3 regions of the Exiguobacterium abrahamii genome follow, and region 1 is predicted to be linked to each of the others. Evidence: predicted binding sites of a transcription regulator. Region 1 holds the regulator's gene; each other region holds the start of a gene.
What was found. The regulator Rex, encoded in region 1, represses fermentation and respiration genes when NADH is low (regulators of the CRP and FNR family bind a similar motif). The targets are predictions, from matches to a motif close to TTGTGAAATATTTCACAA.
Positions count from the first base shown of each region.

Region 2: the regulator Rex is predicted to act here: its motif matches at 3,964-3,981, upstream of ITJ88_RS10785 (L-lactate dehydrogenase).
Region 3: the regulator Rex is predicted to act here: its motif matches at 6,347-6,364, upstream of adhE (bifunctional acetaldehyde-CoA/alcohol dehydrogenase).

Region 1 is NZ_JADOYC010000001.1:6,784-17,224, reverse strand. Features, by position in the region: gene ITJ88_RS00115 (hypothetical protein) at 41-508, opposite strand; gene ITJ88_RS00110 (hypothetical protein) at 475-984, opposite strand; gene ITJ88_RS00105 (hypothetical protein) at 998-1,450, opposite strand; gene ITJ88_RS00100 (hypothetical protein) at 1,570-1,728, opposite strand; gene ITJ88_RS00095 (S8 family serine peptidase) at 1,856-5,602, opposite strand; tRNA gene ITJ88_RS00090 (tRNA-Ala) at 5,827-5,902, opposite strand; gene tatC (twin-arginine translocase subunit TatC) at 6,007-6,786, opposite strand; gene ITJ88_RS00080 (twin-arginine translocase TatA/TatE family subunit) at 6,794-6,991, opposite strand; gene ITJ88_RS00075 (redox-sensing transcriptional repressor Rex) at 6,991-7,650, opposite strand; gene ITJ88_RS00070 (ATP-binding cassette domain-containing protein) at 7,818-9,719, shown strand; gene ITJ88_RS00065 (hypothetical protein) at 9,719-10,141, shown strand; gene ITJ88_RS00060 (flavin reductase family protein) at 10,273-10,441, opposite strand, start outside.
Region 2 is NZ_JADOYC010000002.1:211,629-222,069, reverse strand. Features, by position in the region: gene ITJ88_RS10805 (ROK family glucokinase) at 1-685, opposite strand, end outside; gene ITJ88_RS10800 (YqgQ family protein) at 769-972, opposite strand; gene ITJ88_RS10795 (M42 family metallopeptidase) at 956-1,993, opposite strand; gene ITJ88_RS10790 (GNAT family N-acetyltransferase) at 2,155-2,664, opposite strand; gene ITJ88_RS10785 (L-lactate dehydrogenase) at 2,921-3,877, opposite strand; gene ITJ88_RS10780 (DUF92 domain-containing protein) at 4,043-4,822, opposite strand; gene ITJ88_RS10775 (5-formyltetrahydrofolate cyclo-ligase) at 4,816-5,361, opposite strand; gene rpmG (50S ribosomal protein L33) at 5,419-5,568, opposite strand; gene ITJ88_RS10765 (1,4-alpha-glucan branching protein domain-containing protein) at 5,673-7,856, opposite strand; gene ITJ88_RS10760 (DUF4912 domain-containing protein) at 7,889-8,614, opposite strand; gene phoU (phosphate signaling complex protein PhoU) at 8,722-9,384, opposite strand; gene pstB (phosphate ABC transporter ATP-binding protein PstB) at 9,403-10,179, opposite strand; gene pstA (phosphate ABC transporter permease PstA) at 10,279-10,441, opposite strand, start outside.
Region 3 is NZ_JADOYC010000001.1:1,608,386-1,618,826, reverse strand. Features, by position in the region: gene amaP (alkaline shock response membrane anchor protein AmaP) at 1-403, opposite strand, end outside; gene ITJ88_RS08415 (amino acid permease) at 739-2,109, opposite strand; gene ITJ88_RS08410 (hypothetical protein) at 2,272-3,153, opposite strand; gene uptA (undecaprenyl phosphate transporter UptA) at 3,212-3,805, opposite strand; gene ITJ88_RS08400 (Na+/H+ antiporter family protein) at 3,929-5,248, opposite strand; gene ITJ88_RS08395 (beta-class carbonic anhydrase) at 5,562-6,113, opposite strand; gene adhE (bifunctional acetaldehyde-CoA/alcohol dehydrogenase) at 6,450-9,044, shown strand; gene ITJ88_RS08385 (hypothetical protein) at 9,236-10,441, shown strand, end outside.

The DNA.
Region 1 (10,441 bases):
CATCAGCTTCTTTTTCGCTGATTGATGCGGATTTTTGGCTTTAGCGTTTCCACCACGCACGTTCGATTTCTCCCATCGAGACGTACGCGGGATCGATTTGTTTAGCCAACCGGTTCAGTCGAGTGACGCTAAGACCAACTCCACCGCTCCAGACAAGTAAGAGAACGAATAAATAACCAGGGGCGCTTGGAATCGACAGCATGACGAAAGCGATCAACCACGCTACGACATAACCAATGATTGTCAGACGAGCGACCCTTTGAACAGTCTGTCGATAGATATTCGGTGTTAAATACGACTTCATGAGTCGTAGCCGAACGATTTCTCGAACGACTCCAATCCCGCAAAGACAAAAGAATATGATCTGACTAAAGACAGATGCAATCGCCGGCACAAACCAAGCGGGTATTGCAAAAATCAATCCAGGAATCAAAAAGAAATAGGTGACGATACGCACCGGACGTTTCATTACATTCAGACGTGCTTGTCGCTCGAATAGGTGTTCCATTTCGATGTTCCTTTCTGTCTGACGAAGCGGGCTACCTCAACGTCACTGATATAGTCCGGATCACGCGCTCCGTCGCGTCGGATGATCCATTCGCTGATGAAATAAAGTGGTGTTAAGATCGCAAAAATTGCCACCAGCATCTGCCAAAACGGTCCTTCGATCGTCTGGGTGATGACGATCGTTAAGATCACATACAGCAGGACGTGACTACCAATGCGTAGTAAAAATTGGCGACGGACCTGCGCTTTTGAGATGTAGCCGTCTAAAATTTTTCGTTTTTTTAGTTGGTAGCGAAAATCAGAGCCGAGAAAAAGGGCTGGAATCGTCAAAATCAACAAGGGGATGTCGGTCCACTCGATCAGGATACCGACTGTTATGAATAAGAGCACGTTCCAGTACCAGCGTGTGCCGAGCCACTCGACATCCCGGTACGCGAGCGCAAGTTTTTGTAGACGTTCTTCACGAGCCGTTTGCATAGCCTCTTCTCCCTTAGCGCGCTTTGTGAATTTCTTTTTCCGTGATATACGTTGGATCAATCTTTCGTGAGATGAACTCTAACGTTTTTCGACAGAGCCAGTAGAACGGAATGACGACGATGACGAGACCGATCAAGAAAGATGTATTCGGGCGATCGACTGCCCAAACGATCAGACCGGCGAGTGCTCCGTACTGTAAGATGCCAATCAACACATGCACCTGATAAAGGCGTCTTGCTGAATCCTTTGATGTGTATTCCGCAACAAGCGCGAACCGCTTCCGTTGTAGTAACATGTCATAGCCAAAATACAATAACGGGACGATCATCGCGTAGATTGGTTTCTCGAGTGTGTTACTGAGCGCTAAGAATGCCGCAAGCATGACCCACATGCCGGTCTTCGTCTTCTGATGCATCTCTTCGTACAGCGCCGCCAAGGCATCCGTTTGTGTATGTACGTGTTCCATGATCATCCACCTCTCTATACTGTCATATACTTACATTTTACTAGATTGGTTTCATCTGTAGTACGATTTTCGAAAAAAAAGACGTCCTACCGCTTAGGGTAAGACATCTTCCATGAAGACTACGCACTGACTTGAATGATCAGATAGATGACGCTATAGGCAACGATCGCGAGCGGTATCATCGCGACACCGATCAGCCAACCGTTTTTGTCGCGGATACCGAGATATAAGACGAGACACCCTACGATGAAGGCGATTAAGGTCGTGAACGGATTCATGGTTGTTCCCCCTCTGACTTGTTTCTGTTCTTAAAATTCCCCCTCTTCTCATCTCATAAACCCTTCAAGGCGCTTCGGCACGCAAGAAAAGCCAGACGGATTTCCGCCTGACTTCATCTTTTGTTCCTTATTTTTTCGTGATGACGACTGTTTTCGTAACAACGTGTCCACCGAGGTCCTTCAGTTTCAAGTTGTACGTGTTTTTCCCCTTCTTGAGCGTCACTTTTTTCGTGATTGTCTTTTTGAAGGCTTTCATCTCGTACGGCTCTTTGAACGTCCGGCGGTATTCCGCGCTACCGTTGAAGTCAAAGCGTAATTCGCTGTAGTTATCGCGAAGAACGATCTTCATCTCAGCTGTTTTTGTTTTGCTTGAAACGGTTTTTGGTGCTGTGACGCGAATCGTCGGTAATTCTGTGTCGATGATGACTTGACGACTGAACGCCACACGGTTTCCTTTACCATCGTACGCTTCGACCTTGAATGACTTGACGCCATCCGTCGTATACGTCACGTCGTGGCTGAAGGCATAGTTTTGCTGGGCTGCATCGAAACGCAATTTAACGGATTTTCCGTTGATTTTGAACGATTTGATGCCTGATTCATCAGAGACGTGACCTGCGATGTTGATGACTTTTGATGTCGCAAGACCAAGTGCGACCGGTGTATCGATTTGAACGTTCGGTACCGCTTTATCGACACCTGTCGTGTTGACGTCTTTTTTCACACTGTTTCCTGCATAATCCTTCACGACGAAGGCAATCTTCGCGCGCTCTGGAAGATTCGTCAACGTGTACGCTTTTTCTGTTGCAGCAAGCGGCTGTTTCAAGACACTCTTACCATTGACGAGGATATCGTATGACGCGACACCTGTCCCTTGGTCACCTGCTGTCCATGAGAGCGTTGATTTCGACGCATCCCATTTCACGGTTGCGGCTGGTTTTTTCGTATCGACATAGACTGGGAAGAGGTTCGACTGCCATTTTGCATTCGGATAATCGATCACGGATTTGACTTTATAGTAGTAAAGACCATCCTTGACCGGTTTCCCGTTGATCGTTCCGTCCCAAGCAGCGCTTGTGACTGGTGTGTATCCGTCCTCTGAACCGCTATCATAGTAGTTCTTGACGACGTCCGTTTGCGTATCGAGCTTCTGAAGCGTTGCTTTGTTACGGTCAAGAATCGAGTACTCGACTTTTTTCGCATTACGGAGGAACGAGATGATCGGGAAGGCTTCATCTGCGCTACCATCGTTGTTTGGTGAGAACGAAACTTTGTTCGCGACGACATCTCCAGCAGCATTCGCACCGAGGAATTCGAAGTTATCCTTCACTTCTGTTGCTAGACCTGTCAAACCGTAGAACGTGTTGTCTTCATCGTATAATGGTGCGTCTAGAATCGGAGCTTGATCCCATTTTCCTTTGAAGCCAACGTAAGGAACCGTCAATTCTGGATTCTTACTCTTCGTATCGATCAGACGGACGAATCCTTCGACGAAGTAGCCGTTCTCAAAGACTTGTTCGAGCGGAAGTTCGTTTGCCCAGTCCGTTGTATCCTTCAGATCAACCGATACACTGACTTTCGTTGAGCTCTTCGGATTAATCGAGACCGAACTTGCTTTCTTCGAGCCAACTGCAAATGAGATCGGATATGTGCCTTTGTTTGCATCCACCGTACCGATCGTTCCCTTTTTAAAGATGCCGTTTGCTTCGAGGAAGTTTGATCCTTCGGCACCGAGATCCGATTGAACCGTTCCGGCTAACTTATACGTCACTTTTTCACTGCTGTAGTTTTTCAAATCAAGTGTGAACGTGAACTTCTCGCCGACTTCCTTCAAGGATGCCTTACCTTCACCTGACTTCGTCTCTGTGACGACGACTGGTGTCTTCATGGCAGCACGAAGATCCATCAATCCAGCTCCCTCACGACGTGGGGAGTAGAAGTTGCCTGTTTTTAGCTGCGCATTGTATTTTCCTTGATCGAGTTGCGGACGTGACGTGTTCATCAAGATGTTCTTCGCGAGCTTGACGCGTGTCGCACCATCGACTTTGAAGTCCTTCGCGATCCGTTGCATGACGAGTGCCGTTCCACCAGCGACGTGTGGTGCCGCCATCGATGTTCCACTCATGACACCATACTCGTTATCGTTGAGCGTCGAGTAGATTTTTCCACCTGGTGCCGTAATTTCTGGCTTGAAGTCAAGGCTTGGTGTGACACCCCAAGACGTGAAGTCAGACATTTGTCCTGCGACCGGGTTATCGGCTGAGACTGCTTTTCCGTCGAACGTGACAGCGATTGCCTTGCCCTCTTTTGCTTTTGCTTCAAGATCGTTCCCGTCTGCGATGCTGAGTGTGACGAGTGGAATCGTCGGATTGTTGAGCGCCATGCTGACGTAATCCCCATGATCGACCCGACCGCGGACGATGACACCTGCTGCCCCTTGCTTCTCAGCTTCTGCTTGGATCATACCGTAGTTGAAACCACCGTTACGCACGACGAAGACGACTTTCCCTTTGACGTCTTTGCCTTCGTAGTTCGAAGCTTGACCGTCACCGACATAGACGACATCCTTCTTCTCTTTATCGAAGACAGCAATCGGATTCGGTGAATCTTGTTTTTGGTATGCCAAATAACCAGCATCCTGACCGTCAATCGTCAGCGCCATGCCTTCGAGTGTCAATTTCGTATTTTCGAGTGATGCGACTTGGAGTGCTTGGCTCGTTAAACCTGGTGCACCGACGACACCGATATCCGGGTTCGCTGTGTACGGATTACCTGCACCATGACCTGCGAATGCCGAGTTACCAGCAGAAATCGCACACAAGATACCGTTGTTCATCGCGTTGACGATTGCGCGTTGTTCTGGATCATCTGCATTGACGAACGATGCCGTCGAACCGAGACTCATGTTGATGACATCGGCTCCGAGTGCAATCGCATCATCGATCGCTTTAATGTAGATATCGCTGAATGTCGATGGCATTCCTGGATCGTTTCCAAAGACCTTCATCGCAAGGAGCTGTGTTTCCGGTGCGACTCCTTTGATGCCGCCGTTTGCTTCATCCCCGTTTGCTCCGACCGTACCCGCGACGTGCATCCCGTGCATTGATGCGCCCGCACCTAAATCACGGATTTCGCTATCGTGATCGGCATAGTTATAGCCGTACGGTACTTTTTCCGTGAAGTACTTTCCTTTTAAGCCTTTTGTTTCTTTCGCACTATCGACTTTCGAAGAAGTCAAATCGATCTTCGTTTCTGGGCTCAAGACCATGTCCTTATGCGATGGATCGATTCCCGTATCGATGACGGCAACGATTGTTCCTTCCCCTTTAAAACCATAGTCCTGCCATGTTTCCTTCGCATTGACCATGTCCTTGCTGTACAGCATGTCTGGCTTGGCACCTTTAGCAACTTCCGGACGCGCGTATTCATGGGCGATATGTACGCTCTTGACTCCGCTCAGTTGTTTGATGTCTTCGATGTCGCCGAACTTGACTTCACCACTGAATCCGTTGATGACGGTCGTGAAGCTTTCCTTATATGTAACGGGAATCGCCTTTTTAGCGATGGCTGACTTGACTGATTTTTGGACGTTGACGAGGCGATCTTTGATCGACTCTTTTTCGGCATTGCTCAATGTGCTATACCGCTTGTTTTGAGCCTGGGCGATTTGAATCGCCGGCTTCTCTTCCATCTCGATGACGACACGGACTTTATCCGATTGTTTGTAGTTCTTCTCTTGCCCCGATTTCTTCAAAGAGAGTGTCTGCGGTTTTTGACCCGTTGCTTTGTCTTGCGACGACAGTGCACCTTGCGCACTGACTAGATTGGAAGACGTCATTAAGACGGCTGCCATAAGTGCAATCTTCTTCTTCATGCGTTCGTTTTCCCCTTTTCTGTAAAACCATAGTAGTACTACTGATAAAACAGTTAAACGAAAATTCTGTATATTTAGTTTAATGAATTTAATGGAAATAAACAATTTATATTTGCCTATTTTTTTAATTTATTTGTTTTACGTGACATTTTATATTTTTAAGGAATTTAACTGGGAGAAAAATAAAAACTCCTCGACGCCTCGAGGAGTTGGATATTTGGTATTGGTGGAGACTATCGGGATCGAACCGACGACCTTTTGGCTGCCAGCCAAACGCTCTCCCAGCTGAGCTAAGCCCCCATGAATTATCTTTAGTATACGCATCGCTAACTGCTTTATCAATATAAAAATAACGCTTTCATAAAAAAGAATTCCTTCCAAAATCGTCGGAAGGAATTCACGATTCATTTATTCAATTCACGCATCAAATCCGCCTGTCGTTCAAGCTCTGCCTGTTGCTCGAGGATCAAGACCTTTTTGTATGTCCGCGCAGAAATCAAGATGCTGATCTCATAGAGAACGAACAATGGCACCGAGATCATCAAGTGTGACGTCACGTCCGGCGGTGCGATCAATGCCGCAACGACGAACAGCGCAAAGTACGCATATTTCCGATTCTTTCGCATGAAATATGGCGTCACGAGACCAAGACGTGTCAGGAACATCGTCACGACCGGCAATTGGAACAGAAGACCGAACGGCATCGTCAATCGGATGAGGAAACTGAAATAGTTTTCCACTCCGATGACTTGTTCGATTCCGAGCTCTTTCCCGAGATCCGTTGAGACTTCAAGCAAGAAGGGAAGCAACCAGAAATACGAGAAGGCTACGCCAGCCAAAAACAGAAAGAAGATGACCGGAATATACGTCAATGTCGCTTTTTGCTCCTTGTCATAAAGTCCTGGTCGGACGAATGCCCAGAGTTGATACATCCAGAACGGTGACGCTAAAATCAGCGCAATGATGAACGCAAGATTCAAATACAACATTAAAGGATCGGCGACGTTGAAGGCATTCAAACCGATGCCGAGCTCTTTTAAGTCCGCTTGCAAGAAGCGAACGAGCGGTCGGACGAGCGGAAATGCGACAGCGAACAGGACGACGACGATGATAAGCGACCAGACGATCCGCTTACGCAGTTCGTCAAGGTGCGACGTCATGCTTTGCTCTTGATCAACCGTCATGATTCAATCACTTCTCTTTCGGTTCGTCCTTTTTATCGTCGTCCATGATGCCGTTCGTGGCATTCTTGAACTCTTTCAATGTCTGACCTGCAGCGCGTCCGAATTCTGGTAACTTCTTCGGTCCGAAAATGATCAATGCGACGACCGCGATTAATCCGATGCTCGCAGGTCCGATACCTAGTGTGAGCGGAATAAGGTTTTCCATTATGATTTCACTCCTTCAGCTGATTGCGAATAATGCTTCATGAAATAAACTAACGACTGCAACTCGATCGATAAATCAATGTGATGGACCCGGACGCTCGCTGGCACGTTCAACCGCGCTGGCGTAAAGTTCAGGATGCCTGTCACACCATACTCGACTAACTCATCCGCTACTGACTGCGCGAACTGGGATGGAACCGTCAAGATGGCGACATCGACCTGATTCGCTTCGATTTGTTCTTTCATGTCCGAAACATGATAGATTGGAACGTCATGCGTCGTTGTTCCGACCTTCTCTTCGTCCGCATCAAACGCAACGACTATCCGAGTACTATTATTCTTTAAAAAGTTATAATTTGCAAACGCTGTTCCGAGATGACCGACCCCGATTAAGGCAACATTCGTCACCTCATCTTGATTCAAGGTTTTGCGGAAAAACGTTAAGAGATGTTGAACGTTATATCCATACCCCTTCTTCCCTAATGCCCCAAAGTAGGAAAAATCGCGACGAATCGTTGCTGAATCAACCTTCACCGCCTCGCTTAACTCAGCAGAAGAGACGCGGAGCTTGCCTGAATTGTATAAACTTTGGATGAAGCGATAATATAGCGGCAACCGTTTTGCTGTCGCTTGTGGAATTTTTGTGTCTGGTCCATTCATCCTGCAGTTCCCCCTTCGGCCACATCCATCGTGGCACCCAAATCTTTGCAAAAAGCTTTCTACTCTCCTTGATTGTAAACCACTTCACATAGAGTCACAAATAATATATTCCGCAGGACCTCGCGCTTTTGTTCGTGATAGACTAAAGGGTGGAAGGATGGATGGAAATGATACTCTTACAAGTCAACCAACTCTCGAAATCATTCGGCGTCGAGCCGATTTTAGAAAATATCAAATTGGAAGTACAAGAGCGCGATCGCATTGCGCTCGTCGGACGAAACGGTGCCGGTAAATCGACCCTGCTCAAAATCATTGCTGGCGAACTCAGTCATGACTCGGGCGACATCATGAAAGGCAAGGATGTCAAAATCGGTTATCTCGCGCAGGACAGTGGTCTCGAATCGAACGAGACGATCTGGAACGAGATGCTGACTGTCTTCGAACATCTTCAGGAACAAGAACGAACACTGCGCCGGATGGAAATCGAAATGGGTATGGAGCATATCTTGAACGACCCGGTCGCGTACGATCGTCTCTTGAAGACATACGATCAAGCGCAACACGACTTCTCAGAAGCGGGTGGTTATCAGTTCGAAGCAAATATCCGCTCCGTTCTGCACGGGATGCGCTTTTATCCGGATGATTATTCGCGCCGGATTCAGACATTATCCGGTGGTCAACGGACACGGCTTGCCTTAGCGAAGATGCTCTTACAAGCACCAGAGCTTCTCATTCTCGATGAGCCGACCAATCACCTTGACATCGATACGCTCGCTTGGCTCGAAAGTTACCTCGGTGGTTATCGTGGTGCCGTCTTAATCGTCTCGCACGACCGGTACTTCCTCGACCAAGTCGTCAATGTCGTCTATGAATTGTCACGCAATGTCTGTCGTAAGTTCACCGGTAACTACACGAAGTACTTGGAGCAAAAAGCCGCCTTGTACGATCAGGAAATGAAGCAGTTCGAGCAGCAGCAAGAAGAAATCGCGAAGATGCAGGACTTCATTCAACGCAACATCGCCCGGGCGACGACGACAAAACGTGCCCAAAGTGTACGGAAGCGGCTCGAGAAGGTCGACCGGCTCGACCGACCAGATGGGGATGAGCGTAGCACGGTCCTGTCCTTCCCGATTGAAAAACAGAGCGGGAACGACGTTCTTCAAGTCAATCAACTGGCGATCGGTTACGAAGAAGCTGTCTCAAAAGACATCACGTTCCACTTGCAACGCGGTGAATCGCTGGCACTCGTCGGACCGAATGGAATCGGAAAATCGACGCTCCTGAAAGTCCTCGTCGGCCGCTTACGCCCCCTCTTCGGTGATTTCCGTTTCGGAACCGGCGTCTCGATCGGCTATTACGATCAAGAGCAGGCGGAACTCAATGATCGGAACCGTGTCATCGATGAGATTTGGAACGAATGGCCACTGATGCGTGAACAAGAAGTCCGGTCTGTCCTCGGGCAATTCCTGTTTAGCGGTGACGATGTCTTCAAGATTGTTCATGAGTTATCTGGTGGCGAACGCGGACGTCTCGCACTTGCAAAACTGAAACTCCGGAAAACGAACGTCCTCGTCCTCGATGAGCCGACGAACCACTTGGATCTGGATTCGAAGATGGTCCTTGAAAATGCGCTCGTCGACTACGAAGGAACGCTGTTATTCGTCTCTCACGACCGTTACTTCATCGACCGAATCGCGACCCGCGTCATCGAGATGAGTGAAGCCGGCGTGACGGAATACCTTGGTGATTATTCGTACTACACGGAGAAGAAGGCGGAGCAAGAAGAGATTGCGCGTCTTGAAGCCGAGGAAGCAAAAGCCGCAAAGGTCACGGCGTCGAAGACGATCGACAAGGAAGCACAGAAAGAAGAACGCAAGCGCCGTCAGCAGATTGAGCAACTCGAGCAAGACATCGAGCGGCTCGAACAGCGTTCGGCAGAAATTGAACAATTGCTCTGTGAACCGGAAGTCTTCAACGATATTCCGAAAGCGACAGCTCTTTCAGCAGAACGTGACCAGATTGATGTCGATCTGCTCGAATTGATGGAACGATGGGAGAACCAACACTGATGCGGACAAAAAGCTTTTTCATTAACTTGATTCAAGGATTGCTATCCGGCATCCTTTATTTCGTACCGATGTATGCGGACTACGTGTCGACCTTCATCCGGCCGGATGCCTTTAATGCCGCGCTTCCTTTGTTCCTCCTGATTTCTTGTATGATCGGTCTCGTTATCCAGACATGGAGCGGTCTTTTCGTCAGTTTACTCTCGGGATTATGCTGCACGCTCCTGACGACACAGCTATTTGTTGAACTCAATGACCCGTTGATCCTATCGTATTACGGTAGTGTCTCACCGCTCACCGCTTTCTTGATCAGCTGTGTCGGCATTTGGGCACTCGCGATCGTCTTTTATTTGCTCGATGGCTATCAGTACAGTAAACGTCATGGTCTTGAAGCCTCTTCAAACGAAATCGATCCGCAACCTTGAAGTCCGATCGATGAATCAGATGAACGACATGAGAAAAAGGAGTGGAGATTCCGGTAGCTAGGCCGGTCTCTTCACTCCTTTTCGTTTGAATCAAAACGAATCGTACGATGAATCAGGCATTTACGCTTCTATCATTTTGTCGGTCGGGCAATCGTAAACGTCTTCCCGATCGTCGCATAATCATTCCCTGCTAAACGAGCGACAGCCTTCAATCCTGCTGCGTCAATCCGGAATGAATCGACGAGTTCATCCGCGACGTGATAACGCAGTACTTCCCCAATCAAAAGATCGGCACCTTCT
Region 2 (10,441 bases), on a different contig from region 1:
CGATCCGGTCTCCTTTCTCATACGCTTCGAATACGTCTTTCGCCGTCACTGCCTTGATGTCGTTGAGTAACGTTTCCTTCCCTTTACGCTTCTCGAGACCAAGACGGGCAATCCCTGTTGCTGACGCGATCGTCTCAAGACATCCTTTGCGACCACATCCACATAGAACGCCACCTTCAGGCAACATCGTGATATGACCGATTTCTCCAGCCATTCCGACTGTACCATGCACGATTTGTCCGTTCGTGATCAGACCACCACCGACGCCCGTACCGAGTGTGACCGCAAGGAGTTCGGTTGCCCCACTACCGGCACCTTTCCACATCTCACCGATTGCCGCTGCGTTCGCATCATTTTCAAGAACAGCCGGTAAACCCGTCAAACGCTCGAATTCACCGATGAGTTCAAAGTTGTTCCAACCGATATTGACCGCTTTCTCAACGACACCTGTATTGAAATCAATGAATCCCGGCGCACCGATGCCCGCTCCGACGAAATCTTCTGGTCGTTTATTGCTCTCTTGACACTTCTCAAAGAAGGATTTTGCGATATCTCCAGGAATTTGTACGCCATCATTCAAAACGACCGTCTCGATTTCCCACTTTTCTACGATGATTCCTTGCAAATCCAAAATTGCCATCTTGACTGTCGTTCCGCCGATATCAATGCCGAGTAACCATTTCATTGCTTCGTCTCCCCTATACTCATATAATGTCTGCTTCCTCATTTTACCGGACATAACTCGTTTGCGCAAAGGGTTGCACAATCTTAAATGTTATCGGATTGTGAACGCTTTAATTCATGTCGCAAGATTAGTTTTGCTGAATCGTACTGTCGTTGTTCCAAAACGCCTGCTTCTTGTAATTCATCGAGTTCAAGCATCATCATCGCGATATCGGACGCTCGGTCCCCAAGATAGATGAATGTCCCGTATGTCTTGAGTAATTGCTGTACATCATACAGTGTCTTCATCGACCATCGGCTCCTTTACATAGGCATGTAGCAAATCATATGTCGCTTGTAACGACGTCTCATGTGTACGTTCGTACGAATGACTCGATTCGATTCCCGGACCGAACAATCCGTGCCGGACGTCGTGGCCCGCACTTACTGCTGCTGAGGCATCCGAGCTATAGAACGGATAAATATCAACCTTATATGGAATACTATTACGTTGTGCTAAGCGCGTTAACTGGTGGCGTAAAGCCAAGTCATACGGACCTGAACCATCTTTCGCACAGATCGAGACCGTGAATTCATCCGAATGCTGACCGTCTCCTAGCGCTCCCATGTCGACCGCGATGTATTCTGCGACCTCGTCCGTGAATCCAGCATTCCCACCGAATCCAACTTCTTCGTAATTTGAAATCAGAATCTGGATCGTGTGTGGCAGCTCGATTGTTTTCCATTCCTTGATCAATTCAAGTAACAAAGCAACGGATGCTTTATCATCGAGATGGCGCGACTTCACAAATCCCGTTTCCGTATAGAGGAATCGCGGATCAAACGTTACGATGTCTCCTACTTCAATCCCCGCAACGCGCGTCTCTTCTGCTGTCGTCGAACGAATGTCTAATCGTACTTCGATATTATCAGCGGATCGTTCCGTTTTGTTCGTCTCGCGCGACGTATGAACACTCGAATGATGGAACACGATCGTACCTGAAACCGTTTGACCGTCCATCTTGTGAATGAGACAGTTCTCACCTTCGATCGCTGTCCAAGCATATCCCCCTAGTTGTGATAAACGAAGTCGTCCTGTTGGTAGAATCTCTTTCACCATCGCTCCTAGTGTGTCGACGTGTGCCGTCAGTAACCGCGTACGCGTTGAAGCACCAGGTAGTGTCGCTAAAATCGCTCCTTTTTCAAGTTTTCGATACGTGACCCCTTCTGCGATCAATCGCTTTTCTACATATGTAATCGCTTCTTTTGTCGAACCTGTTGGACTCGGAATCGAGACAAGCTCTTCAATCGTACGTATGACTTCTTTCATGTTCATTCGCTCCCTTTCAATCGGACTACGACGTGACATCCGCTTTGTTCTCATGATAACAAATATTCATTCTTTGCCGATACTGATATCTTACGGATACCATGCGAAAAAGCTGTAGCACTTTTTTTTGCTACAGCTTCTTTCCACATCATCTGAAGAAATTAGACGTACTTCTTCATCCAAATATCATCACGATATGTGCCGTCTTCTAATTTTACGGAATCTGGATCTTCGGCATATACTTCAAAACCGAGCGACTCATAAAGATTTTGCGCGGCCTCGTTCCCTGATAAAACGGCAAGAATGACTTGCTCAACGTCCGGTAACTTCTTCGCTTCCTCGATTAAGGCTTCCATTAAAGCGCGACCAGTACCACCGCGATATTCAGGTGATACGTATACTCCAGAAATCATCGCTTTATGCGATTCACGTGACAATTCATATGGTTTGACCTGACCAAACCCAAACAATGTATCACCGTCGAACATACCAAGCCAAACCTCATCGGAGTCGGGTTCTCCCTCAAGTCCTTCTTGTACTTCGCGGAGCGGGGTTTGCTGTTCATCATCAAACGAATGACCGAATGCATCTGGATGATTTTTTAATCCCTCAAGGCGTAGATTCCAGTATTGTTCTGCATCCTCTTTAGTTAGTTTTCGAAAAGTATACATGACTGTCGGTTCTCTCCTTTTTGGGTATCATGACGTACAAAAAAATGACGTAAAAATGCTTCTATCTCTTACTTAACCCTTTTCTAGTAAAATAAAACCTAGATTTTTTTCTTTTTACTACTGGACGAATAGATGTGATTTTTTATGTATTCGTTCTCTACATCAAAAAAACTCAAGTGTGGACAATATGAAGCAAGTCCGACACTTGAGTTTTTTGCTACTTTATTTCGTAATACCTTCATCATGATGCGTACGCTTATCCTTGCAAGACGGGTTCAAGCGTCTGACGTAATACATCAGCAGAATGATGGAATTTCTTCAACTCTTCTTCCGTCAATGAAACTTCAATGATTTCACGCACACCTTGACGATTGATGATGGCGGGAACTCCAATATGGATACCGGAAATTCCGTACTGCCCATCGACATGGGCGCCGACCGTCAATAGACAGTTCTCATTTCCGAGGATGGCACGAACGATCCGAACGAGTCCAAGCCCAATCGCATAGTAGGTTGCCCCTTTGCGCTCGATGATATGATAAGCAGCATCTCGGACGTTGATGTAGATTTGATCAAGATCTGCTTGAGAATAACGATCGTCTTCAGCAAGTAGTTCATCAATCGTTTTTCCATAAATGCGGCTGTTACTCCAGGCTGCAAATTCCGTGTCACCATGTTCGCCAAGAATATAGGCATGGGCATTTCGGGAATCAATGTGAAAGTATTCTCCAAGCATTTGACGCAGACGTGCTGTATCCAGCACCGTTCCTGATCCAAATACGCGGGATTTCGGAAGACCGGAATATTTCCAGGCAAGATGCGCCATGATATCAACCGGATTGGAAGCCACAACGATGATCCCATCAAAACCAGAATCCATGATTTGACGAATCATTTCTTTCATGATCAACGCATTCTTTGCGACGAGATCGAGTCTTGTCTCACCTGGTTTTTGTGGAGCGCCTGCCGTGATGACGACGACTTCCGCTTCGCGGCAGTCTGCGTAGTCACCAGCCCATATTCGCATCGGTGAAGAGCTAAATGGTGTTCCGTGGTTTAAGTCCATTGCCTCGCCCTCTGCTTTGGCTTTGTTGACATCAATGATGACGAGTTCTTCACAAAGTCCAGCTGTTGACATCTGATAGGCAAAGCTTGAACCGACTGCACCAGCTCCAATGAGGGCTACCCGTGTCACTTTCGCATGTAATTCCATATCGTTATGTCCACCCTTTCATTCGTCCTAAGAGTTTGTTAACTATCTCACAAGTAAATTGTAACATCTTTCACATTCTTTGTATCATGTGAAATTAATCACATTTGTCCATTTTGTGTCATTGATATCCTAACATAAGGAATTACATACTCATATACTTTCCAGTTACCAGAATCGAACGATGATAAACCCGATTCCACTTGCCAAACCGCTCGTTAAGACATTGACAGCATCGTTCCCTAAAAATCGAATGCCCGAAACGTAAGCGGTCGGTTGACCATGGTGCTCTCGCTTTTCTGTGTATTCCCCACAAACCGTACATCGGTAAACGCGTTGCCCTACTGCTCCAAATAGTGTATCCAATAGGCTCCCAAGTACACCGATGCTTGTTACGAGTAAGACGTCCCTTAAAGAAAGAGAAAATATCCAATGCGCTGCTATCGCGATGAACGCAGCTCCTGCGATCGTACCTACCGTTCCAATCAGCGACATCGCTCCACTTGTTCCTGCTGGTACCCGGCGTAACGTTTTGAGCGACCATGGATCACGTTTTGAGAGCGGTCCGATTTCGGATGCCCACGTATCAGCATTCGATGCTGCGATGACGAATAGAAATAACAAGAGATACGCAAAATCCATCGTCATGGCATACGCTAAGGCAGCAACGAACGCTAGCCCTCCATTCGCAAGGACCTGCCATCCGTCACGCGCGCCGTCTTTCTCAACGATGGAGTCGACCGATTGTTTTCTGGACCGTCCGACCTTCGATAACAGACTCGAGCTACCAAAGAAGAGTAAGAGTACTACTAATCCTTGCCAACCGAATCCGAATGAGACACCACTACCGACGAGCAGGGTCATGATCGCACCACTTGTCGTCAATAAACGAAAAGATCGTCCGGTCCAAGCAAGCAATAGACAAAACAAAATGGTCGCGCTCAACATCGGATGACCTCTAAGTCAGTGACGATCAGGTCAACGGGGATATCAAAGGCTTCCACTTCGAAATCTGGAAGAAGTTGTTCAGAAAAGGCAATCGATACTTTACATCCTGTATATGGCACGAGTGCACGATCGTAATAGCCTCCTCCCCATCCTAAACGATAGCCGTCCCGACGATAGGCGCGACCTGGAACGAGGCAAAGCTCTGCTTGATCAAGTGAGGCGCGACGTGCTGAAGCGATCGGTTCAGCAATCCCCATCTGATTTGCTTGCAGTTGATCTTCTGGTCCATGTTCATAAAAGACCATCTCGTCTCCGACTACTTTTGGTATCAAGACCGTCTTGCCCTCTTGCCACGCTTGTCCAATCAGCATTCTTGTATCACATTCATTTCGAAAAGCTAACGTGATCGCGACACAGGTCGCTTGTTGCCATTCAGGTAGTAACAAGACATGTTCGTGAATCAATCGTTCCTTTTCCGCACGGTTCTCCATCACATCTAGTCGTTCTTTGATCAGACGGCGTACTTCTTGTTTGTTCATAGTTGTCTTCCTTTCCACAAAAAAAGCCATCACACGAAGTGACGGCTTCCATCTCAATTATTTCACTTCACGGTGAAGTGTGTGCTTACGGAGACGTGGGTTGTATTTCTTCAACTCAAGACGCTCTGGGTTGTTACGCTTGTTCTTTTTAGTGATATAAGTACGGTCACCAGTTTCAGTGCAAGCTAATGTGATTTTAACGCGCATGGGATTCCCTCCTATCTAGCTCTCGATGTATCAAGTGATTTTGCTTTACATAAGGTTAAGCATACTCAAGTATCGTACCAAGAAAGGAAAGGAATTGCAACTGTTCATCCGTTCTTTTTCGGATTCGTCACGTGTTGATATGGTTTTTCAAGGTTCTCTTCAAAACGCAGCGGCTTCTTTTCAACGTGATACTCTTGTTCCACCCCATGACGTGACTCTTCTCGTTCTAGATAAACGACCGCTGATTGGCGCAACGCATCTCCTTCAAGTCGTTTTAAGGCAACGACCAGACCGCCTGAACGATCAGGTGAACGCTCACTTTCGACATCGTAGACGTTACTGACGAGTGGCAATTCTTTGATCTTAGCGATGGCTTGGGCAGCTGATGCAGTCTCCATGTTGAAGTTGTGGATGACTGCGAAATCAACGATCTTACTCAAGGCTTGCGCTTGACGTAAGAAAGCTAAGTTTAGTGCCGCCAATTGGTTATAGGTCTGAACGAGCGGTAGACCCGTCACTTGCACTCCGTAAACGTGAACACCTTCTTCAAATCGATACGCTTCCGGATGTTCCGTGACGACATAGACGTTCTCACCAGCAGCAGCGAGCCGTCGAGCGAGCTCTGAAGCTGGCCGGTCTGACGCATCATATTGTCGGACGAACAATAAGATGGCGTCTGTATTCCAAGATTTCTCACGTTTCACTGCCACGTAGTAATCATGTGCCGTCAAGAAGACATCCGGTTCAATATCTGAATCTTGAAGGAAAGGATATTCGCGATATCGATCATCCAACCATTCCACCGTCAGCTCCTCAGCATCCAGGCGACGCTCGGTTTCTTCAAAACGTAAGATGTGCTCACGGAAACGATTCGCAGCATATTGCGCTGTCGTCTGTCCATCGAGGATGAACGGCCAGTCGCTGGAGACAGCGAGGAGATATTCTCGAATGAGTTGACGCTTCGCTTTGACAGTCAATGCATCTTGATGACGATTTCGAGCTACGACACCTGCTAGTCTCTTCTCAAGCTGATGGAGATGACGAATCATCCAGTCATTCCGTTCATTGATCCAGACTTCCGCGTAGCCTTTTCGTCCCCATGTTCCCATCGCGACGTGTGCCGTGTCGATGTCTTGGAAGTGACGCTCGAGGAAGATCGCCGGTGAAATCGACTCAATTCCTTGATCTTCTAAACGTTCCATCGCTTTACCGAGGAAGTCGGGACCTTCAAACCACCAGTGACCGAACAATTCGGCATCAAATGGTGCAGTGACAAGGAACGGTGGGAAGTCTTGTCCTTGATGCGCATCCAAATGTTCACCGAGTGCTTGTGCGAAGTCTACTGCGTGCTCACTCGTCCGTTGCCATGCCCAATCACGGACGTAATAGTCTTTTTGATCCGTTTCTCCTGTTACGCGATGCAATTTCAACCCTGTATCATAACGTAAGCCTTCTGGGTGCATGAACTCAGCGATTTGATCCCACTCTCGATCGTACGCAAGGTCACGATAAAACTCGCGGTAATCCGGATGACCCGGGTATCCGATGACAGAGCTCCAAATCTTCCCGGAAATGATTTGATCACGCGGGAACAGTGCCACACCGTGCGGCGAATAGACAGGTGCTCCGATTCCGTGTTTCGGTGACGGATCCGCGTTTAAGATGGAATGTTCGTCAACGAATGTATAACGAATGCCCTCTTCGTACAAAATACGGTCAAGTCCTGGCGTATACGCACACTCCGGCATCCAAAGACCAGATGGACGGAATCCGTAATGACGTTCGAAACAGTTCAATCCCGTCTGAATTTCAGAACGTGCCGCTTGTTCAGACAACATGTGCGGACTGAATCCGTGTGTCGCCGTACACGTAATCAAATCGAGATAACCTTGCTCTTTGTAATGACGGAATGCCCGGTTCAAATCTTTTTCCCAGTGAAGGAACGTATTCAATAAATCTTGATAGCGGTCTTGATAGAATAGAAGCGCATCTCGTTCCTTTTGAGCAAGCTCTCGCTCTAGTTCCTGGCGAATCAAACGTAACGTATCCTCGATATGCTCGATATACCGCTCTTGAATCAATGGGTCGGCAAGCATCTCGATGACGGGTGGTGAAATGCTGACCGTCCAGCCGAGCGGACGTGACAAGCGATCGATCTCCCACAATAATGGGATATAGGTTTCTGAAATCGCTTCATACATCCACCGTTCTTCTAGACGATGCGCCTCTTCATGACGGATATATGGTAAATGTGCATGTAAGACGAGTGAAAAATATCCTTTTCGCATAGCTTCTCTTCCTTTCCCTCTCTCTAATTCCATTACCGGACGCGGTCGAAATAGGAATAAGGACGTAATACTTCGACCCATTCCGGTTGTTCGACCTCTCCGTATTGCCAATGATGCACGACTTCCGCGAACCGTCCATCCGTGACTGGCTCGTCACGTGGCGTTTCGACTGGTTTTGAACGCAGTACTGGAACAAAGTCCCCGTCGATCGTTTGAATGCCCCATTCGATGATGTATGTAGTATTCGGGGCGACTGGTCGAACGAACCAAGCATTCGTCATTTCTGGTAGCTCGAATTGATACGTCCGATTTGCCTGTCCTTGTTCATATTCAACAAGTGTGACATCAATGATGCGTAATTCTTTACGGAACGAATCAAACGTCGTGTGATAGTGCGTCTCTAGCAACTGTTTCGACAGTTCAGATAATTCCCAGTAGACGTACAACGCTGTCGGTGACTGAACGATGGCGTGGAGGATGTCATCCTCGTAATGTGTCGCCATTCCAAACGCGTCACGTTCTAGCGAAGGTACCACTTGCACAGACGGTACGACGTCTAATACCGGTGCAGTCGACTTTTTCGTCTGCTTGACCGTTTTTGATTTTACTTTCGGCGCTGCTACAGAAGGTTGTTCTGTTAACGATTTACGATATTTAGTCCAAGCATATTTGATTTTCCCTTCAGTCGTATCCAATTGAGCTGCGATTTGTTTTGTTGTCAGCCCTTGTTCCTTCATTTTAATGATTTGCTCAAGCATTCCCAATCACCTCTCTGTCATTATTCACTTCTTTCCTATTCTACAAACGTGTTTCGAATCCCTTTACAAAAAAAGTAGGCAGAGGAAATTCCTCCTGCCTACTTGATTCATCCGTTTAAATCATAATGTTTTCCTTTTTCGAGATAGATCAGATGCTCCCCGACGTTCGTCAAGTGATCACCCATCCGCTCGATGTAGCGGCAAATGTTCGTGAATTGCATGACTTCATCGACGACGATCGGCTGCAGTGACATATGACGCATGTACTGGCGAAGTGCCTTATATGTCGTCTCATCAATGACGTTATCGAGATCAGACAAGGCTTTTGCTTTCTCGACATCTCCGTCACGATAGGCGACGATCGCAGTTTCCGTCATATCCAGTAATGTCTCGAATGCTTCCTTCAATAAAGAGATATCAATGACATACGGGAACGTTTCGACACGAAGAACCGCTTTTGAGATATTCCCCGCATAATCTGCAATCCGTTCGAGATCCGACGAAATTTTCATCGCGGTGATGATTCGTCGTAAATCTGTCGCAACGGGTTGTTGCTTCGCGATTAATAAAATCGCATCATCGTTGATTTCCAGTTCAAGTTCATCGAGTTCATTATCGTTTTCGATGACACCACGCGCGATGTCTTGATCATATTTTTCGAGTGCTTCTGCCGTTGTTGCGATCTGTTGCATCGTCTTACGAGCCAGTAAAAAGACCTTTTGATCGAGTATTGCAAGATTTTCTCCAAAAATCGTACGGTTCGCTGCCATTCGTCTCGTCTCCCCTTCTTATCCGAATCGTCCTGAAATGTAATCTTCCGTCCGTTTGTCACTCGGATTTCCAAAGATCCGGTCTGTTTGATCGAACTCGACGACTTCACCATTCAAGAAGAACGCTGTTTTGTCCGAAACACGTGCAGCCTGTTGCATGTTGTGAGTCACGATGATGATCGAGTAGTCTGATTTTAACTCTTGGACGAGTTCTTCTACTTTTAATGTAGAAATCGGGTCAAGTGCCGATGTCGGCTCATCCATCAAGATGACATCTGGCTCGATTGCAAGGCAACGCGCGATACAAAGACGTTGTTGCTGCCCACCAGAAAGACCATAAGCATTTTCGTTCAAACGATCTTTGACTTCATCCCAGATCGCCGCACGGCGTAAACTGCGTTCGACGATCTCGTCGAGGATTTTTTTGTTTTTGACACCGTGGACACGGGGACCATAAGCGATGTTGTCATAAATTGATTTTGGGAATGGATTCGGTTGTTGGAAGACCATTCCGACCGATGTCCGTAATTCTTCGACACCGTATTCTTTATCAAAGATATTACGTCCGTGATACTCGATAGCACCATTCGTCCGTACGATCGGAACGAGTTCAACCATTCGATTCAATGTTTTGATGAATGTCGATTTCCCACAGCCAGACGGTCCAATGATTGCCGTGACTTCATTTTTCTTAATGTCGAGATTGACATCTTTCAACGCATGATCGTCACCGTACCATAAGTTTAAGTCTTTGACGTTATAGACGCTCTCGCGTGCTGCTACTGGTTGGTTCATACGCTCTGTCCCTTCTGTAACGACTGATTTCGTATTCAGCTTCGTATCCATCATCTGTCTTCCTCCTTAAAAGAAATCCCTTCTATCTATATCGTTCGATTAATAGCGTTTTGAGAATCGGTTCCGAATCCAGATTGCAAGTGAGTTCATCGTCAAGAGGATGACCATTAAGACGATGATACCTGCCGCTGCAAGTCCTTGGAAGTCCGCTTGTGGACGACTTGTCCAGTTGTAGATTTGAATCGGTAATGCTGTGAATTCT
Region 3 (10,441 bases), 1.6 Mb from region 1:
GACCGAAGACGGAACAGTCGACTTCTAACGCGACGGTTTCTTTTTTCGAGTGAATGTCCGCGTTGACGCGTGGCGAACGTACGCCATTGATACCGCGAATCGATTCGAGTGCCGTTCGTTCGATCGTTTGCTTTGAAATCGTGATATTCCCGTCACCCGTCTGAATCAGGAGACGTTGTCCTTTTGAACGACTGAGTAGTCCAGTGAATAATAGAATGACAAATACGAATGCTAGGAAGCCACCAAGTGATAAAATCGTGTAGCTATACCATTGTTGATCTTGCCACTGTTCAATCAAAGGACTGAGTCGTGGAACATCATAGACGCCGAGTACAAGAAGACCGACGCTGACTAAACCGAGAATGCCGATCAAGACGAGTAGGAAACGATTGAATCCGTTCATGTTACACCTCTCCTTTCTGTCGTTAAATTGTTTTAACGTGGTTGTTCTACACATGAAATATTATGTGTATGGTGAGAATATTCCCGCTCAAACGAACTCGAAACATGAAAGTGCACTTTGAATTAAAAGACTATTTATTCTGAAAATTTATCTGTTTATTAGAAAAATAGTAGATGAAATACGGCTTTATGTACTGAAATCAAGAATATTATGATGTCAGACGGGTTTAAGCATTCGCGAAAAATATCTATCACGAATAGTATTCAATGTCAATATAGAAAATCAACTCCATCAAAAAACTCCTCTCATGCGGTCATGAGAGGAGAGACAGACGTTTATTTTTCGACTTTCGGTACTTTTACGATGTAATAGACCGTACTTAAGATCAAGAAAGCGACTCCGATTAAGATCGAGACGCGTGTCTCATCGTTAAACAACATCCCGACGAGCACTGTGATAAGCGCGACGATCGACAGATAGTTCGTCACCGGCGCACCTGGCATCTTGAACGGATGTGAAGCTGTCCGTTCACTTTCAAGTTTACGATACCGAATATGACTGATTAAAATCGCGAACCACGGCACCATCCCTGGTAGTACCGAAGCACTGTAGACATACACGAAGATGTTCGTATCCTTCCCGAGAACGAGTGGCAAGGTGATATCGAGAATGACACCGAAGAAAATCCCGATTGAAATCGCGAAGACCGTGTAGAATGGAATGCCGCGTTTGTTAACTTTTAAGAAGAAGGACGGCACTTGTCCCTTTTCAGCCAATGCATAGATCATCCGGCTTGCACTGAAGATCCCGGAGTTACAACCGGATAAAGCGGCCGTGATGACGACGAAGTTGATGATACCGGCAGCAATCGTGACACCGACCTTGGCGAATGTCGCAACGAACGGACTGCCGAGATCCGACAACTCATTCCACGGATACACCGTAACGATGATGAAGATGGATCCGACGTAGAAAATCAAGATTCGCCAGACGACACCATTGATCGCCTTCGTGATGTTCTTCTCTGGATCTTTCGTTTCTCCAGCTGTCACGCCGATCAACTCAACACCGATATAAGAGGCGAAGACGATCGAGAGCGCAAAGAAGAAGCCGGTGAAACCATTCGTGAAGAATCCACCGTTCGCCCAAAGGTTCGAGAAGCCGACCGGGTTTCCGTCATTCCCTAAACCAAAGAAGATGATGCCAAGTCCGGCGACGATCATTAGAAGAATCGTTATGACCTTGATTGAGGCGAACCAAAATTCAAGCTCACCGAACATCTTGACGGAAGCAAGGTTCGCGAGCGTCAAGAGAATGATGACGACGACGCCTGGAATCCAAGTCGGTAGTTCCGGCCACCAGAAGCGTAAATATGTCCCGACAGCGATGACTTCACTCATCCCGACGACGACCCAGTTGAAGATATTACTGCTTGCTGTCAAGAAACCAGCTGCTGGATGGATATAATCGTTTGCGAACTTTGCATACGAACCACTGTGAGGATGGGTGTAGACCATCTCGCCAAGTGCCCGCATGATGAAAAAGATAAAGACTCCTGCTAGCATGTACGCGAGTAAGACAGATGGTCCCGTCCAAGCAATCGTACTCGATGCTCCAAGGAAAAGACCGACCCCGATCGTTCCTCCGAGTGCAATCATTTGTACCTGTCGTGCTGTTAAATCTCGTTTCAAATTCGAACTCATCATTTCCCCCAAAAAAATCTATGACGTCATAATGTTCAGACAACTTGTCCAAATAACTATAACGCTGAGTATACTATCCTCAGATAGAACTCGGCTAGTCTTTTTGAAAATTTGAAATGAGGTTTTCAAAAATCAGAAATTCATGAAACGATTGTGTAACAGCTTTCATTCGTTGGCAATCAAAGCCGGGAGGTGTCGTTCCAACTTACCGAAAAACAAATGATTCGAGGTGGATAAAACGATCAAATCTTGACGCATTGTAAGGTCACCTGACAGGATTTCACCCTGTTCAGACATGAATCGAATCGAGCGAATCGGCTGAAAGATTGTTCCATCCCGCTGTAATAATTGGACCTCCTCATGATCGGCAGCGAGAAGGTATTCACCATGGCGAGCAAATTGGGAGAAAGCAATCGTTGGTGCTTCACAGACTAAATCCTCTTGACTGATACGGACGAAGCGAAAATCGGAATAATAGAAAAACCAGACTTCCTTTGACGAACAAACGTTTAGAGCGTAGCAGTCATCGATTGGATATTGACGATTCTTATACTGGACCTCACCACGATCGTTGAAGGCAACGAGACCAAACGCTCCGTTTGAACTCGTCATCGCGTCCGCATAAATGCCTTCATCGAAATAACTGACCCAGATTTGACCTTGTTCATCGATTTGAACGTTCTGAATCCCATCGTCGAGACAATAGCTATCGAGTAAGTGCCCTTGAACATCATAAATGAATGCATTCGGCATCCAGGAACCGTCGATGTCGTCATCGCAGCGTGAGGCGACGAGCAGAAGCCGACCGTCCGGGAAACGATCAACGAACGAGAAATCAGTTTCTGACTGAGCGACGATCGTCGTCTTACGCCACTCGTCCTTTAATTGATGGATTGACAAAACCGTACGACCGCGCGCTTCATCCAATGTCTCTTCGACGAGTAGGATGTGTCCGTCGACGCTAATACCGGTCGCGACCGGATTACCGCTCCGATAGGATGCAGTCAAACGACGGAGTGGAAAATGAGCAAGCGGGGATGTGAGCATGGCAGGACCTCCTGTTTGTTTAAAAAAGCAGTCCGTCACAAGACAGACTGCTAGTTGTTCAAACCGTTCTTTGACGGCGTTTGTAGATGATGTAGAAGATGATTAAGACAACGGCAGCGATTAAGACACCGTTCGTATACGGTGCTGCCACTTCCTTGATCGAGCGCCAGTTCGTTCCGAGCGTTTCACCAAGATACAGGAACAAGATCGACCATGGAATGATCGCAAGCACCGTATAGAGGGAGAACTTCGTTTGATCCATCTTGGCAAGACCTGCCGGAATCGAGATGGCATGACGGACGACCGGGATGAAACGGGCTCCGAAGATGACACCTTGTCCGTACTTTAAGAACCAACGCTCAGCTAAATCCAAGTGGTGCTCTGAGATCAACACATACTTTCCGTACTTCAAGATCAATGGACGGCCACCGTAGCGAGCAAACCAATATAAGAATAATTGCGAGAATAACCCACCGATGACGGCAGCGACGACGGCAAGCGGCCAGCCAATCGTTCCTTGGGAAATCATGAATCCACCGTAAGAGAGGACGATTTCACTCGGTATGATTTCAATCATCAACCCGAGGGCGATGCCGAAATATCCGAGATCGGCAAGCGAAAGCAAAATCTGGTTGACGACTTGAGATAACACGTTAGACAACTCCTTTGTATCAGTTCATTCCTTTATTTTAGAGAACCGGCGACGAAATGAAAAGGAAAAAAACGGAGACAATTCAAAAGACGGATTCGCGATGACAGCGAATCCGTCTTGTTTTTATAATACGACCGCAGCGATCGTACCGAAGATGATCAAAGGAATGTTGTAGTGCAGGAACGTCGGAATGACCGTTTCCCGCATGTGATCGTGCTGACCATCAGCATTTAGACCACTCGTTGGTCCGAGTGTCGAGTCTGACGCCGGACTACCCGCGTCACCGAGAGCACCAGATGTTCCGATGATGGCAATCGTCGCTTCTAAACTGAATCCGTACTGGATACAAAGTGGAACGAAGATGGCAGCGATGATCGGAACGGTTGAGAAACTCGAGCCGATCCCCATCGTGACAAGAAGACCAATCAAGAGCATGACGAAGGCAGCAACGAGTTGTGAATCGCCCATCAACGCTTTTGAATTCTCGACGAGTGGCTCGATGTCGCCCGACTTACGCAAGACGTTTGAGAAACCGTTCGCTGAAATCATGACGAAACCGATGAATGACATCATGCGCATACCCCGTGTAATGACGTCATCGGCTTCACTGAAGCGAACGAGTCGAAGCAGCAAGAAGAGGATCAAACCAGTTGTTGCGGCGAGAATCATCGACTCCGTTTGCAGTTGGACGATCAAGGTTGCAATGACGACGACACCACTTAAGACAAGCTTCGTTTTCGTGATGACCGGAATTTCATAATCGTCCGGTGCGATGTCACGCATCTCATATGTCCGCTCTTTCCGGTACGTGTACAAACCGATCAAGAGACCGACGACCATCCCGAGTGCCGGAATCGCCATCGCTTCGATGACGGATGCTCCTGCTGTATCGAGACCATTTGCCTTCAAGTTCTTTAGTAGAATCTGGTTGAGGTAAATGTCTCCGAAACCGACTGGTAAGAACATGTACGGTGTCACAAGACCGAACGTCATGATGATCGCAATCCGGCGACGGTCCATCTTCAATTGATTGAACAGACCAAGAAGCGGCGGAATGATGATCGGAATGAACGCGATGTGGATCGGCAACACGTTTTGTGAACTGATCGCAAGCAAGAGAATCGCGAACAAGATGAATCCTTTTAATTTTTTGACGGAAGCGGCACTTGCGTTACCACGCGAACGCGCAATCAAAGAGTGCGCAAGTGCATCCGGTAAGCCTGTTTTCGAGAGAGCAACAGCAAATGCACCGAGCATCGCGTAGCTCAGGGCGATTTCGGCCCCGTCACCAAGACCACCGGAGAATGCTTTTGTCGTCTCGGTCAGGTCGAGACCACCGACGAGACCGCCGGCAAACGCACTGATGACCATCGCGACCACGATGTGGACGCGGAAGATCGCTAATATAAATAGTAAAAAGACGGCAAACAATACGGCGTTTATCATTCAGTAAAACCACACTTTCTTTTGTTATCACTGTACTATACTAAAGTATCTTACAGCCATGTTGGAATGCTGTCAAGAGTAAAAGTCTGACCTCGTAATCAAAAGATGAATGATACGCTTGTTAGCTTTCCACAAGAAGTTACACTCTTTTATACCCTGAAGCTTGAAGTGAGAAGCGTTTTGATCACTAAAAATGAGTCATACGAAAAAACGTGCCATCTTTCTCCGGTACGAGAAAATGGCACGTTATCTTTAGATTAAAGCAGAATAGATCATCCAATTCTATTTGCGTTTCTTCTATAGAGAGTGATCAACAATCGACGACGTCAAGTTTACCAGTTCCTGGATCGATGACGAGTCCGTGGACGTTCGTCCCAGGTGGTAGTAATGGGTGGTTCTTCACGAGGCTGACCGAGTGGGCGACGCTTTCTTGAACTGACGTGAAACCACGCAACCATTGATTCAAATCAACACCAGATACTTCGAGTGTGTGAAGAATCTGTTGGTCGATGCCCCGATCCTTCATTTCATTGATCATGTGTTTAGGATCAATCGTGCTCATGCCGCAGTCGTGGTGACCGATGACGACGACTTCTTCAGCACCAAGAGCATACAACGCGACGAGAATCGAGCGCATGACGGAACCGAATGGGTGCGATAGGATAGCACCGGCATTTTTGATGATCTTCGCATCCCCGTTCTTAAGACCAAGTGCGTGTGGGAGGAGTTCCGTCAAGCGGGCATCCATACACGTCAGGATGACGACCTTTTTGTCTGGGAACTTATCCGAGACGAACTGCTCATACTGTTTTTCGGCGACGAATCGCTCGTTGAAGGCTAGCATTTCCTGTACAACTGACATTGAAGTGTCCTCCTTTAGTGGTAGCTCTTAATATGTACCCCATATCAGAATACAAGATGATGAAACGGCTATCAAGTCGCGAAAATGCAAGGTGTGACAAATCGCACACATCCATGTACATGAAGCAAAACGATAAAAAAGAAGATTTTACAACAGTTGTAAACGCTATCAAAGGTGTGAGGGAATTCACAGGATGGTCATGCACAAAACAGGAAAAAGGGGTTATGATTGATTTGTGAAGGAAAGCACAAACTATTGAAAAACAGCTTGGCATTCCTGACATAATGGTTGGCAAATCAAACTCAGATTCGTTCCACGACAGGGAGGAAACCACTCATGGCTGTGAAAGAAAAAACAAAATCGACGGCAACGCCGGTCGAACAAGCAGTTGGACAAATCGTTGAAAAAGGGCAACGTGCATTACAAGAATTACTGACGTTCGATCAAGAAAAAATCGACACAATCGTCCGGGATATGGCACTTGCCGGACTTGAACGGCACGTCGAACTCGCTCGTCTCGCAGTAGAAGAGACGGGACGCGGTGTCTTTGAAGATAAGATGATTAAAAACATGTTTGCGACAGAATACATCTACAACAGTCTACGTCATGAAAAAACGGTCGGGATTCTCGAAGAAGATGTCCAAAACGGCATCACCTATATCGCTGAACCCGTCGGTGTCGTCTGTGGTGTCACACCGGTCACGAACCCGACATCAACGACGATGTTCAAAGCATTGATTGCGATCAAGACACGCAACCCGATCGTCTTCGCGTTCCACCCATCGGCACAACGATGTTCCGTTGAAGCAGCGAAAACACTCCGTGACGCAGCCATCAAAGCCGGGGCACCGAAAGACTGTATTCAATGGGTGGAAGAACCATCACTTGAAGCAACGAAAGTCTTGATGAACCATGAAAACATCGCCATGGTCCTTGCGACAGGTGGAGCAGGAATGGTCAAATCAGCGTATTCAACAGGTAAACCGGCACTCGGTGTTGGACCAGGGAACGTTCCGTGTTACATCGAGCAGTCTGCGAAAGTCAAACGGGCAGTCAGCGATCTAGTTCTCTCAAAAACGTTTGATAACGGGATGATTTGTGCGTCTGAGCAAGCCGTCATCGTCGATCAAGAGATTTATGCGACGGTTCGTACGGAAATGGAAGCACTCGGTTGTTACTTCTGTACACCGGCAGAAAAACAACGCCTCGAATCACTCGTCATCAAAACCGATACATGTGCCGCCAACGCGGACATCGTCGGGAAACCTGCGACATGGATCGCAGAAAAAGCCGGCATCGATGTTCCGGAAACGACGGTCATGCTCGTTGCAGAACTCGAGCACGTCGGAGCGGCAGAACCATTGTCTCATGAAAAACTCAGTCCCGTCCTCGGTGCGTATCGCGTCGCTTCGACCGAAGAAGCGTTCACGATTGCTGAACAAATGCTTGAAATCGGAGGTCTCGGTCATACAGCTGTCATTCATACGACGAACGATGACTTGATGACAGCGTTCGGACTCCGCATGAAAGCCTGCCGGATCCTCGTCAACAGCCCATCTGCTCATGGCGGAATCGGTGATCTGTACAACGAGTTGACACCATCTCTGACACTCGGTTGCGGATCATACGGGAAAAACTCTGTTTCTGAAAACGTGACAGCGAAACACTTACTCAACGTCAAAAAGGTGGCGAGACGACGCGTGAACATGCAATGGTTCAAGGTCCCTGAAAAAATCTACTTCGAAAAGAACTCTGTTCAGTACTTGCGGTCGATGACTGACGTCTCACGCGTCATGATCGTCACGGATCCAACGATGGTACAGTTCGGGTATGCCGATAAAGTAATTCAAAACTTGCCACAGTCCGTCAGTTACCGAATCTTTGACCAAGTCGAACCAGATCCATCGGTGACGACTGTTCAGACGGGTGCCCAAGCGATGCGTGACTTCAAACCTGACTTGATCATCGCTCTCGGTGGTGGTTCAGCGATGGATGCCGCAAAAGGAATGTGGCTCTTCTATGAACAACCGAACGAAACGTTCTCGAACTTACGTCAAAAATTCCTTGATATCCGCAAACGGGCGTATCAATTCCCGACACTTGGTCGTCAAGCGAAGTTCGTCGCGATTCCGACGACTTCTGGTACGGGTTCAGAAGTGACACCGTTCACCGTCATCACGGATAAAGAGAAAAACGTCAAATACCCGATTGCTGACTATGCATTGACACCAGACGTCGCAATCGTTGATCCTGAATTCGTCATGACCGTCCCGGCTTCAATCACTGCTGATACCGGAATGGATGTCTTGACGCATGCGACAGAAGCATACGTCTCGGTGCTTGCGAACGACTACACGGATGGACTGGCACTCAAAGCAATCAAGATGATCTTCGACTACTTGCCACGAGCATATGCTAACGGATCAGACGCTGAAGCACGCGAAAAAGTGCACAATGCGTCAACGATGGCAGGGATGGCATTCGCGAACGCCTTCCTCGGCATCAACCACTCGATCGCACACAAAATCGGTGGCGAGTTCCACACGCCACACGGTCGGACGAATGCAATCCTGATGCCACACGTCATTCGCTATAACGCGTCACGTCCAACAAAACTAGCAGCATTCCCTAAATACGAATCATTCGTCGCGGATGAACGGTATGCCGACATCGCACGCTACCTCGGTCTTCCGGCAGCAACGACAGAACAAGGGGTCGAATCCCTCATCCAAGCCGTTGCTGATCTTGGACAACGTCTAAACATCAAGATGTCATTCAAGGCGCAAGGCATTCAAAAAGCAGATTTCGAGGCAAAACTCGACAAGATGGCGGTCGATGCTTTCGAGGATCAATGTACGACTGCGAATCCGAAGATGCCGCTTGTCGCTGAGTTACGGACGATCATGGAACAAGCATACGAAGGCATCTAATAGAGAAAAAAATACCATGGCACCTGATCGTTCAACCGGCTTCTCACTGTGAGAAGTCGGTTTTTGTTTTGGGAATCAGTGGAGACAGTCGGAGAAAAGATGGGATATAATGGCTGTTGAATGAATTTGATGTTTTTGGTTTCGCTGTAGCAGGAATATTCAAACATCAGATATAAAAAGGAGGAAATGGGATGGAGTCAAGGCAAGAAAGGAAACAACGACGGTTTTCCGTCTGGGATGTCCTGTTTGGCGTCCTTATCGGTCTCATCTTTTTCGGTGTCATCTATGGTGTGATGGCATTTTTGACTTCACAAATCACCTCATCCTCAGACTATCAGGATCTCGTGACGCAGATGCAACAGGCGGATGTCTCCTGGAAAGATGCAGATATCACGGTGTCATTGATGCTACTGTTCGTCGGTGGGCTGTCGATCACGATGCCGAGTGCGGTCCGGGAAGGAATCATCAATCAGGTGCTCGATGCGAGTTCTGCCGGCGATGTCTTATCGTTGTTTGGGATTGACTTAAAGCAAGTCCTTGCACCACTTACGTTTGATGTCTCTTACGGCACGTTACTCTATTCCGTTTTTGGCATCGGTTTGATCGTCCTGTTATTTTTAGTGTTACGGATTAAGGCAAGTCGTCTCGGGTGGACGATTCGATCGATCAGTTTCTTCTTAACGGTCGGAATCATCTGGTTCGTCCTTGCCGGACGCGGAAACGACGTGCCATTCCTCTCGTTACAAGACGGCTATGCGATGAGTGGGATCCTACCGCTTCTCGTCGTCAGTTTGCTTGGTTGGATGGCGTTCTCCCCGCAAAAGTTATCCGGTTTGACAGCTGCCGGTCGTGCCAGCTTGCTGATTTTAATACTCGCAAGTACACTTCAACTCGTCTTTACGGTACAGGACGAAGCGGAATATGACGGTGATTCCTCACTACGGACGGCACTCACCGTCGCGAGTCTAAACGCCGGAAGTGGCGGGATGTACGACTGGATCCACGGCGGTCAGGTCGTGTATCAAGCAGACGTCCTTGGAGCGAATGCGGAAATCCCGGTCTCGATGTTGAACGGGGAGACCTCAACGGATCAGCTCAATGACTCGATCCAAAAAGTCGTTGATGGAATCGACACGGACCGGGTGACAGAACAATTGTTGACGTTACTCGGTGGAGAACGTCCGGATTTGTCAGCAACACAATTGAAGCTCGACCCTGTTGATTACGGTGTCGCGCGGCAGACGATCCAAGCGATTGATGCGGAATCGGCAGGAGCGACGCCACCGAATGTCTCCAGTGAGAGTGCGTACTGGGTGCTGTTGCTCGTAACGTTCGCGATCTACTTCGTCTGTAGTATCCGAAGCTTCAAGTCGATTATCGATCCGTTCGTCTTTGCG